One region of the Robertmurraya sp. FSL R5-0851 genome, then DNA from elsewhere that is predicted to be linked to it. Evidence: a T-box and tRNA genes for the amino acid it is inferred to sense, from the RefSeq annotation. Region 1 holds a T-box; the other holds one or more tRNA genes.
The links. The T-box of region 1 lies ahead of thrS (threonine--tRNA ligase). A T-box ahead of a tRNA ligase gene usually reads a tRNA of that ligase, here a tRNA-Thr.

Region 1 (4,590 bases):
CGTTACAGGAAAGATTAAAAAAATATACAAAGTAGGAGGTGGTTAAATGGAACGAATTAATGATACTTTAAAAAAACTCTCTGCCAGCTCAAATTTTCAGGAACGGTATGAGCGTCAAAAGCGGCAAGTTATGCAGCACCCGGACATTCGAGAATTTATTATTAAGCATAGTGACATCCTTACGAGCCAAATGATTGAAAGAAATTTGTCCAAGCTTTATGAGTATTCGACTCAATGCACGGAATGTACCGAATGTCCGAGCCTTGAGGGCTGTAAAAATATTATGCAGGGGTATCAGCCTCAATTAGTTCTTGTCCGTGGGTCTATTGAGATTCATTACGACCGCTGTCCTAGAAAGGTAATGTCAGACGAGAGAAGAAAAAGTGAGAAGCTCATTCAGAGTATGTATATGCCTAAAGAGATTTTACACGCTCGCTTTGCGGACCTTGATATGTCAGGTGATTACTCAGGTAGAATTGAAGCAATCTCATTAGCAGAGGAGTTTGTAGAAAACTACAATTCAAGTGTAAAACAAAAGGGACTTTATTTTTACGGTGAGTTCGGAGTTGGCAAGTCATATTTGCTTGGAGCAATTGCTAATGAACTCGCAAAAAAGAAGGTATCTTCTATGATTGTGTACTTCCCAGAGTTGATTAGGGAGTTAAAAGGATCAATTGGTGACTCGACACTCAATGATAAAATTGAAAAAGTGAAACGAGAACCAGTGCTTATGATTGATGATATCGGTGCTGAAACGGTATCAAGTTGGGCGAGAGATGAAGTGCTAGGAACGATTCTTCAATTCCGTATGCTTGAAAATCTGCCTACCTTCTTTACATCGAACTTTAACTTTAACGAGTTAGAGCATCATTTAACGTATAGTCAACGTGGAGAAGAAGAGAAGATGAAAGCAAGAAGACTTCTAGAGAGGATTAGATACCTAGCTCACCCTGTCCAAGTGGATGGTCCAAATAGAAGGAAATAGGAAATAAAAGAGCCAGTGGAAAAAGTCCGCTGGCTCTTATTCTATTTTGACCAAGTTCCCCATATACATGAAAGCAGAGACTGTGAAAAAGAACATGCAGTAGCATGGACATTTCAAACGTTGATTTCACCAAAAGGGGGGATTTGGTTGTTTGAGATCATTTTCCAAAATAAAGAGGATGCGAAAAGATTTCACCAATTGCTAAAGAATCACGCACAATCCTCACACCATTTGAATCATGAGACTCTTCTTATAGAAGATAAACATATAGTAAAATGCGATGGAAAACTGGAAGAAGTGGTTGTGAAAAAAGCATTTGGACAATTTATTCAGGAAATTAAATTAGTGGATTGGTCTCGAGAAATCTTAAAGAATCATTTTTGTTATGATGACGAACATGAACAGGAACAGATATTAGATATTATTACTGCAATTGTTGACGGAAACAGAAGAGAACTCTTATCGTTTGTCGATGTGAACACATTAAATAACTTGGTAGAATCAGCTATTAATGAATTATTCTCACAGCGCTTGTCTTTTTCGTTCGACTCTTTCCAGCGCTTTCGACTGCGTTCCATTACGACTCTTATAGAGAGTGTGGTGGAGGTTGCGATTGATGAGTATAAACTTGAGCAGGAATACCAAATCTTTGTTCATACACTCAGAGAGTTTTTAGCAGAACGGAGTTCAATCAAGAAGGTCATTCATTTAATTGTGTCTGATACGATCACCTTTTTTGACGAACAATTCTTTGAACTAAAAAGAAAAGAAATTTTGCAGCTAATTGATCGAAAACTACTTTCTAATCACCCAGTCTACATTGATAGTGTCACCATTGCACCGTTGCTTTCGATGGCTCCCCAAAGGATTTATTTGTACACTGACGAACCGGAGCAACCTTTGGTTCGAACGATTTGTAATCTTTTTGAGGAAAGAGTAGTGGTGGCAGCCATGAACTTATTTCATGATCGAAAAAGGAAATTCGCCTTTGCGGCTGATGAGAATTTCTAGATAGATACTTGCTTTTCCCTCATGAACAAACTATAATACGTACATAATAAGGTACAACTTCATGATATAAATGTTACGATGAGGACATGAGCGTTTTATTTACGGTTATCAGAGAGGGAAGGCATTGGCTGGAAACTTCCTAACACGAATGAACAGCTTACCACCTCTAAACATCAGCCTTGAACAATTGATTAAGTATGGGCTGACGGCTAAAGTCCGTTATCTATTTATCTAAAGTCACTTTTGATGATTGATTAAAGTGAAAATTAGGGTGGAACCACGTGTTGTTTATAAACTCGTCCCTTTCCGAGGGACGAGTTTTTTTATTTTTATTTTATATTTAGGAGGAAAATGGTTATGTCAAATGTTGTAAAGTTAACGTTCCCAGACGGTGCAGTAAAGGAGTTTCCGCTTGGAACAACAACAGAAGATGTTGCTGCCTCCATTAGCCCAGGGCTTAAAAAGAAGGCATTGGCTGGAAAAGTAGATGGCCAGTTGTATGATCTTAAACGTCCGATTGAGCAAGATGGAGCAATTGAAATTGTCACTCAGGATAGTGCGGATGCACTTGAAATCCTTAGACATAGTAGTGCCCACTTAATGGCACAAGCGATTAAGCGTCTATACAAAAACGTAAAGCTTGGTGTGGGTCCAGTTATTGAAGGTGGATTTTACTACGATGTAGATATTGAGGAATCATTAACACCAGAAGATCTGCCTTTAATTGAAAAAGAAATGAAAAAAATTATTAACGAAAACATTGAGATTGTTCGAAAAGAAGTTAGTCGTGATGAGGCTGTTCAGTTGTTCAAGGAGATTGGCGATGAATACAAGCTTGAGCTGATTGAAGCCATTCCTGCAGGAGAAACAGTAACTATTTATGAACAAGGGGATTTCTTCGACTTATGTCGTGGAGTTCATGTTCCATCGACAGGGAAATTGAAGGAATTAAAACTTCTGAGTATTGCGGGTGCTTATTGGAGAGGCGATAGCGATAATAAAATGCTTCAACGTATATACGGAACAGCTTTCTTCAAGAAAGAAGACTTGGCTGAACATCTTCGTCTACTGGAAGAAGCAAAAGAGCGTGATCATAGAAAAATAGGAAAAGAATTAAATTTATTTATGAACTCGCAAAAAGTGGGACAAGGTCTGCCAATGTGGTTACCAAAGGGTGCGACCATTCGTCGTATTATCGAGAGATATATCGTGGATAAGGAGTCACGACTTGGTTACGATCACGTGTACACACCTGTGATGGGAAGTGTTGATTTATATAAAACATCAGGGCACTGGGATCACTATCAAGAAGACATGTTCCCAGTTATGGAAATGGATAATGAGCAGCTTGTTCTACGTCCTATGAACTGTCCGCATCATATGATGATCTATAAGCACGGTATTCATAGTTATCGTGAGCTTCCAATTCGTATTGCTGAGCTTGGAACGATGCACCGCTATGAAATGTCTGGCGCACTTTCTGGACTTCAACGTGTACGTGGAATGACGTTAAACGATGCGCATATTTTCGTTCGTCCAGATCAAATCAAGGATGAATTCAAGCGAGTGGTAGGATTGGTATTAGAAGTGTACAAAGATTTTAATATCAATGATTACTCCTTCCGCCTGTCTTACCGTGATCCTGAAGATAAAGAAAAATATTTTGATGATGATCAAATGTGGGAAAAAGCTCAAAGCATGTTAAAAGAAGCGATGGATGACCTCGGGCTAAATTATTTTGAAGCAGAGGGTGAAGCGGCTTTTTATGGTCCAAAGCTTGATGTTCAAGTGAAGACAGCTCTTGGGAAGGAAGAAACCCTATCTACTGTCCAGTTAGACTTCTTGTTGCCAGAACGCTTTGATTTAAGTTATGTGGGTGAGGATGGGAAACAACACCGTCCTGTTGTTATTCACCGTGGGGTCGTTTCAACAATGGAACGATTTGTCGCGTTCTTGATTGAAGAATACAAAGGAGCTTTCCCTACTTGGTTAGCACCTGTACAGGTTCAAGTGATTCCTGTTTCTCCTGACGTTCATTTTGACTATGCAAAGCAAGTGCAAGAACTTCTACAGGCAGAAGGTATTCGCGTCGAAATTGATGATCGTAATGAGAAGATCGGTTACAAGATTCGTGAAGCACAAATGCAAAAAACTCCTTATATGCTAGTCGTTGGTGACAATGAAGTAGCTGAAAAGGCAGTGAATGTACGTAAATATGGGGAGCAAAAATCAGAGGTTGTTTCCTTTGAAACGTTTGTTGAAAACTTAAAAATGGAAGTAAAGCGCTAATGTTTTTCACAGAAGAGGATGTCTAATCATCCTCTTTATGTTTATTTTTTGAAAAGGTATTGCCACAAACGTATATTTTTGATACAATTCATTTCGTTGTGATAAAAAGTGTTTCGTTGACATGAATTATTTATTGTGATATAGTTGCTAAGGTAAATTGAATACGAGTTTGAGATAAAGAAGAAGCACCCGCTTCTCACCTGATTGACGCCAAAGCGCAGTTGGCAGGTTTTACGAAAAGGCTTATTACCGTATGGGTATCGTAAAGTGTGGGTGCATTCATCCGCACTTTTTTTATTTTTCTT
Region 2 (4,590 bases), 2.4 Mb from region 1:
ATTCCCTCTTTAGAAAAAAACATATCAATCATTGAGCATACACTCTCATTATCTTCTATTACTAAAACGTTCATTTATTTCAACTCCCCCTACATCTCTCGACCTTATTTAAATGTATTTATAACTTTTTTTCAACTAAAAATGAGATTCTTCCTAATTTGTTAATAGCTAAGTAATAGTTTGGTCATATTTTATTCATAACATGATAAGGGAAACAAATTAATAATTTCTTTATTCTTACCCCCATAAAGAAGAACGTCGCATCGAAAAGTTTAGTAGACCAGGAAATAGGGTATGTTTAATAACGTACATACACGAGAGGAGAAAATAACTATGCGATTAATTAAAGCTGATATCGATGAATTGTTAGAATCCACTCGAGACCTTACTGAAGATGAGGGATTCTCATTCATCACAACAATTGAAATTGATCATTTACTTGAAAATACACAAGATTGGTAAAAGGATAGATGCTATGCATCTATCCTTTCTTTATGAGAATAACATCTAAAAAAATAAAAAACACTAGGACTGCTTCATTGGAAACAACTCTAGTGTTGGAAACAAGGTTATATGTATTTATGGAGCGGGTGATGAGAATCGAACTCACGACATCAGCTTGGAAGGCTGAGGTTTTACCATTAAACTACACCCGCATATTATATTGTCCAGCTGCGCCTCCTTGGTCCTCGAGGTCGCTTCGGTGCCCCTTTGAAGTCTTATGACTTCCGCAGGTGCCCCTCCAGCGCTTGTCGGACCAAAACAGTCGGCTCCGCTTTTCGTACTGGGCTAGCTGGATTCGAACCAACGCATGACGGAGTCAAAGTCCGTTGCCTTACCGCTTGGCTATAGCCCAAAGAAGAAATTGTAAATATTGGGGCGACTGATGGGAATCGAACCCACGAATGTCGGAACCACAATCCGATGCGTTAACCACTTCGCCACAACCGCCATGTGATTTGACAGGGGTAGTAGGAATTGAACCCACACCAAAGGTTTTGGAGACCTTCGTTCTACCTTTAAACTATACCCCTTCAAAAAAAGATGGCTCAGGACGGAATCGAACCGCCGACACAAGGATTTTCAGTCCTTTGCTCTACCGACTGAGCTACTGAGCCATGATTATTAATAATTACCCTAGATAAAATCTTATTTCGTCCTTCGTCCCGATTTTCAATCGGTACGCTGGATGTTAATTCCTTGAAGCTTACTCATCGTGCTCTACCGACTGAGCTACTGAGCCATGATTATTAATAATTACCCTAGATAAAATCTTATTTCGTCCTTCGTCCCGATCTTCAATCGGTACGCTGGATGTTTTTTCTTTGTAGCTTATTCATCGTGCTCTACCGACTGAGCTACTGAGCCATAATACTATTCAATTATGTATAGATGGCGGTCCCGACCGGGATCGAACCGGCGATCTCCTGCGTGACAGGCAGGCATGTTAACCGCTACACCACGGGACCAGAGTTTTTTTCAAGTGTCTTACTTGAAAAATAAATATTATTTAAAGATGGAGGAGGTAGAGGGATTCGAACCCCCGCGCGGTTTGACCCGCCTGTCGGTTTTCAAGACCGATCCCTTCAGCCAGACTTGGGTATACCTCCAAAAGTATAAGTTATTATGGTAGCGGCGGAGGGGATCGAACCCCCGACCTCACGGGTATGAACCGTACGCTCTAGCCAGCTGAGCTACACCGCCAAAGTTAATTTAATGAAGATTTTATTCACTGCACTTTCGTTCCGTGAATTAATGAAGATTATTTTCACTGCACTTTCGTTCCGTGAAAAAATCTAAGTGGAGCCTAGCGGGATCGAACCGCTGACCTCCTGCGTGCAAGGCAGGCGCTCTCCCAGCTGAGCTAAGGCCCCAAACAAATATTAATAGAAATGGCGCGCCCGAAAGGAGTCGAACCCATAACCTTCTGATCCGTAGTCAGACGCTCTATCCAATTGAGCTACGGGCGCATATAAGAAATTTACTTCATAATCTATTGAATCCTATTTTGCTTTGCAATTTATCGTTGGATATTTTACTTCGTATTAACGAAAGCTATTTTACTTCGTAAAAAGCATTGGTGCCGAGGACCGGAATCGAACCGGTACGGTAGTCACCTACCGCAGGATTTTAAGTCCTGTGCGTCTGCCAGTTCCGCCACCCCGGCAAAAGAAGTTCTTGGAGCGGAAGACGGGATTCGAACCCGCGACCCCAACCTTGGCAAGGTTGTATTCTACCACTGAACTACTTCCGCATATGGAAAATTTATAGGCTATAAAAGAAACATTGGTGCGGGTGAAGGGAGTCGAACCCCCACGCCTTGCGGCGCTAGATCCTAAGTCTAGTGCGTCTGCCAATTCCGCCACACCCGCATAGTGAAAAAAAGTTATAGTAAAAAACTTTGGTGAGCCATGAAGGACTCGAACCTTCGACCCTCTGATTAAAAGTCAGATGCTCTACCGACTGAGCTAATGGCTCGGTATAAGTGGTGCCGGTGAGAGGACTTGAACCCCCAACCTACTGATTACAAGTCAGTTGCTCTACCAATTGAGCTACGCCGGCATAGAAGAAATTATAATGGAAAGTTATTTTCACTTTGTGATATAAGGATGAATATTTTTCACTTCGTGAAAAAATTCTTAATGGAGGATGACGGGATCGAACCGCCGACCCCCTGCTTGTAAGGCAGGTGCTCTCCCAGCTGAGCTAATCCTCCGAAATGGAATGTTATTTTCACTTCGTAAAAAAACTTGGTTATTTTCACTTCGTAAAAAAACTTGGTTATTTTCACTTCGTAAAAAAACTTGGTTATTTTCACTTCGTAAAAAAACTTGGTGACCCCTACGGGATTCGAACCCGTGTTACCGCCGTGAAAGGGCGGTGTCTTAACCGCTTGACCAAGGGGCCATTTTTAAACCTAGCGACGTCCTACTCTGACAGAGGGAAACCCTCAACTACCATCGGCGCTGAAAAGCTTAACTTCCGTGTTCGGTATGGGAACGGGTGTGACCTTTTCGCTATCGCCACTAGATTATATGATTGAAGAAAATCATTCCTTCAAAACTAGATAATGAATGAAGAAGGAGAAATACAGAGGGTTCACCAAGCGGAATCGAGCTCCAACGGCTAGGGACTCGGGGTCATAAGCCAAAGCCTTCCAGAGGTCAGGACCTCTTTCAGTCTTCATCTTATGCCTGTCGTCCCTGACCAAGCCGTTTCCGCATCTTAGATTAAGTCCTCAACCGATTAGTATCAGTCAGCTCCACACGTCACCGCGCTTCCACCTCTGACCTATCAACCTGATCATCTTTCAGGGGTTTTACTAGCTTGCGCTATGGGAAATCTCATCTTGAGGGGGGCTTCATGCTTAGATGCTTTCAGCACTTATCCCTTCCGCACATAGCTACCCAGCGATGCCTTTGGCAAGACAACTGGTACACCAGCGGTGCGTCCATCCCGGTCCTCTCGTACTAAGGACAGCTCCTCTCAAATTTCCTACGCCCACGACGGATAGGGACCGAACTGTCTCACGACGTTCTGAACCCAGCTCGCGTACCGCTTTAATGGGCGAACAGCCCAACCCTTGGGACCGACTACAGCCCCAGGATGCGATGAGCCGACATCGAGGTGCCAAACCTCCCCGTCGATGTGGACTCTTGGGGGAGATAAGCCTGTTATCCCCGGGGTAGCTTTTATCCGTTGAGCGATGGCCCTTCCATGCGGAACCACCGGATCACTAAGCCCGACTTTCGTCCCTGCTCGACTTGTAGGTCTCGCAGTCAAGCTCCCTTGTGCCTTTACACTCTACGAATGATTTCCAACCATTCTGAGGGAACCTTTGGGCGCCTCCGTTACTTTTTAGGAGGCGACCGCCCCAGTCAAACTGCCCACCTGACACTGTCTCCCACCCCGATTTAGGGGTGAGGGTTAGAATTTCAATACAGCCAGAGTAGTATCCCACCGACGCCTCCACCGAAGCTAGCGCTCCGGCTTCTCAGGCTCCTACCTATCCTGTACAAGCTGTACCAAAATTCAATATCAGGCTACAGTAAAGCTCCACGGGGTCTTTCCGTCCTGTCGCGGGTAACCTGCATCTTCACAGGTACTATAATTTCACCGAGTCTCTCGTTGAGACAGTGCCCAGATCGTTACGCCTTTCGTGCGGGTCGGAACTTACCCGACAAGGAATTTCGCTACCTTAGGACCGTTATAGTTACGGCCGCCGTTTACTGGGGCTTCGATTCAGAGCTTCGCTTTTAAGGCTAACCCCTCCTCTTAACCTTCCAGCACCGGGCAGGCGTCAGCCCCTATACTTCGCCTTGCGGCTTCGCAGAGACCTGTGTTTTTGCTAAACAGTCGCCTGGGCCTATTCACTGCGGCTCTTCTGGGCTATTCACCCTGAAGAGCACCCCTTCTCCCGAAGTTACGGGGTCATTTTGCCGAGTTCCTTAACGAGAGTTCTCTCGCTCACCTTAGGATTCTCTCCTCGCCTACCTGTGTCGGTTTGCGGTACGGGCACCTGTTACCTCGCTAGAGGCTTTTCTTGGCAGTGTGGAATCAGGAACTTCGGTACTATATTTCCCTCGCCAT

Region 2: it encodes a tRNA-Thr, which carries the amino acid that the T-box ahead of thrS (threonine--tRNA ligase) is inferred to sense. The anticodon was not compared.

The regions. Positions count from the first base shown of each region.
Region 1 covers NZ_JBBOOE010000001.1:3,456,851-3,461,440, reverse strand. The annotation lists gene MKX65_RS17845 (replication initiation and membrane attachment family protein) at 1-35, shown strand, start outside; gene dnaI (primosomal protein DnaI) at 47-985, shown strand; gene ytxC (sporulation protein YtxC) at 1,133-1,996, shown strand; T-box leader at 2,063-2,303, shown strand; gene thrS (threonine--tRNA ligase) at 2,354-4,285, shown strand; ribosomal protein L20 leader region at 4,457-4,586, shown strand.
Region 2 covers NZ_JBBOOE010000001.1:1,101,077-1,105,666, reverse strand. The annotation lists gene MKX65_RS05730 (winged helix-turn-helix domain-containing protein) at 1-74, opposite strand, end outside; gene MKX65_RS05725 (hypothetical protein) at 334-462, shown strand; tRNA gene MKX65_RS05720 (tRNA-Gly) at 583-656, opposite strand; tRNA gene MKX65_RS05715 (tRNA-Gln) at 785-856, opposite strand; tRNA gene MKX65_RS05710 (tRNA-His) at 876-951, opposite strand; tRNA gene MKX65_RS05705 (tRNA-Trp) at 964-1,034, opposite strand; tRNA gene MKX65_RS05700 (tRNA-Phe) at 1,046-1,118, opposite strand; tRNA gene MKX65_RS05695 (tRNA-Asp) at 1,394-1,469, opposite strand; tRNA gene MKX65_RS05690 (tRNA-Ser) at 1,518-1,610, opposite strand; tRNA gene MKX65_RS05685 (tRNA-Met) at 1,628-1,704, opposite strand; tRNA gene MKX65_RS05680 (tRNA-Ala) at 1,802-1,874, opposite strand; tRNA gene MKX65_RS05675 (tRNA-Arg) at 1,894-1,970, opposite strand; tRNA gene MKX65_RS05670 (tRNA-Leu) at 2,079-2,167, opposite strand; tRNA gene MKX65_RS05665 (tRNA-Gly) at 2,180-2,254, opposite strand; tRNA gene MKX65_RS05660 (tRNA-Leu) at 2,288-2,372, opposite strand; tRNA gene MKX65_RS05655 (tRNA-Lys) at 2,403-2,478, opposite strand; tRNA gene MKX65_RS05650 (tRNA-Thr) at 2,487-2,562, opposite strand; tRNA gene MKX65_RS05645 (tRNA-Val) at 2,644-2,716, opposite strand; tRNA gene MKX65_RS05640 (tRNA-Glu) at 2,833-2,907, opposite strand; rRNA gene rrf (5S ribosomal RNA) at 2,916-3,031, opposite strand; rRNA gene MKX65_RS05630 (23S ribosomal RNA) at 3,227-4,590, opposite strand, start outside.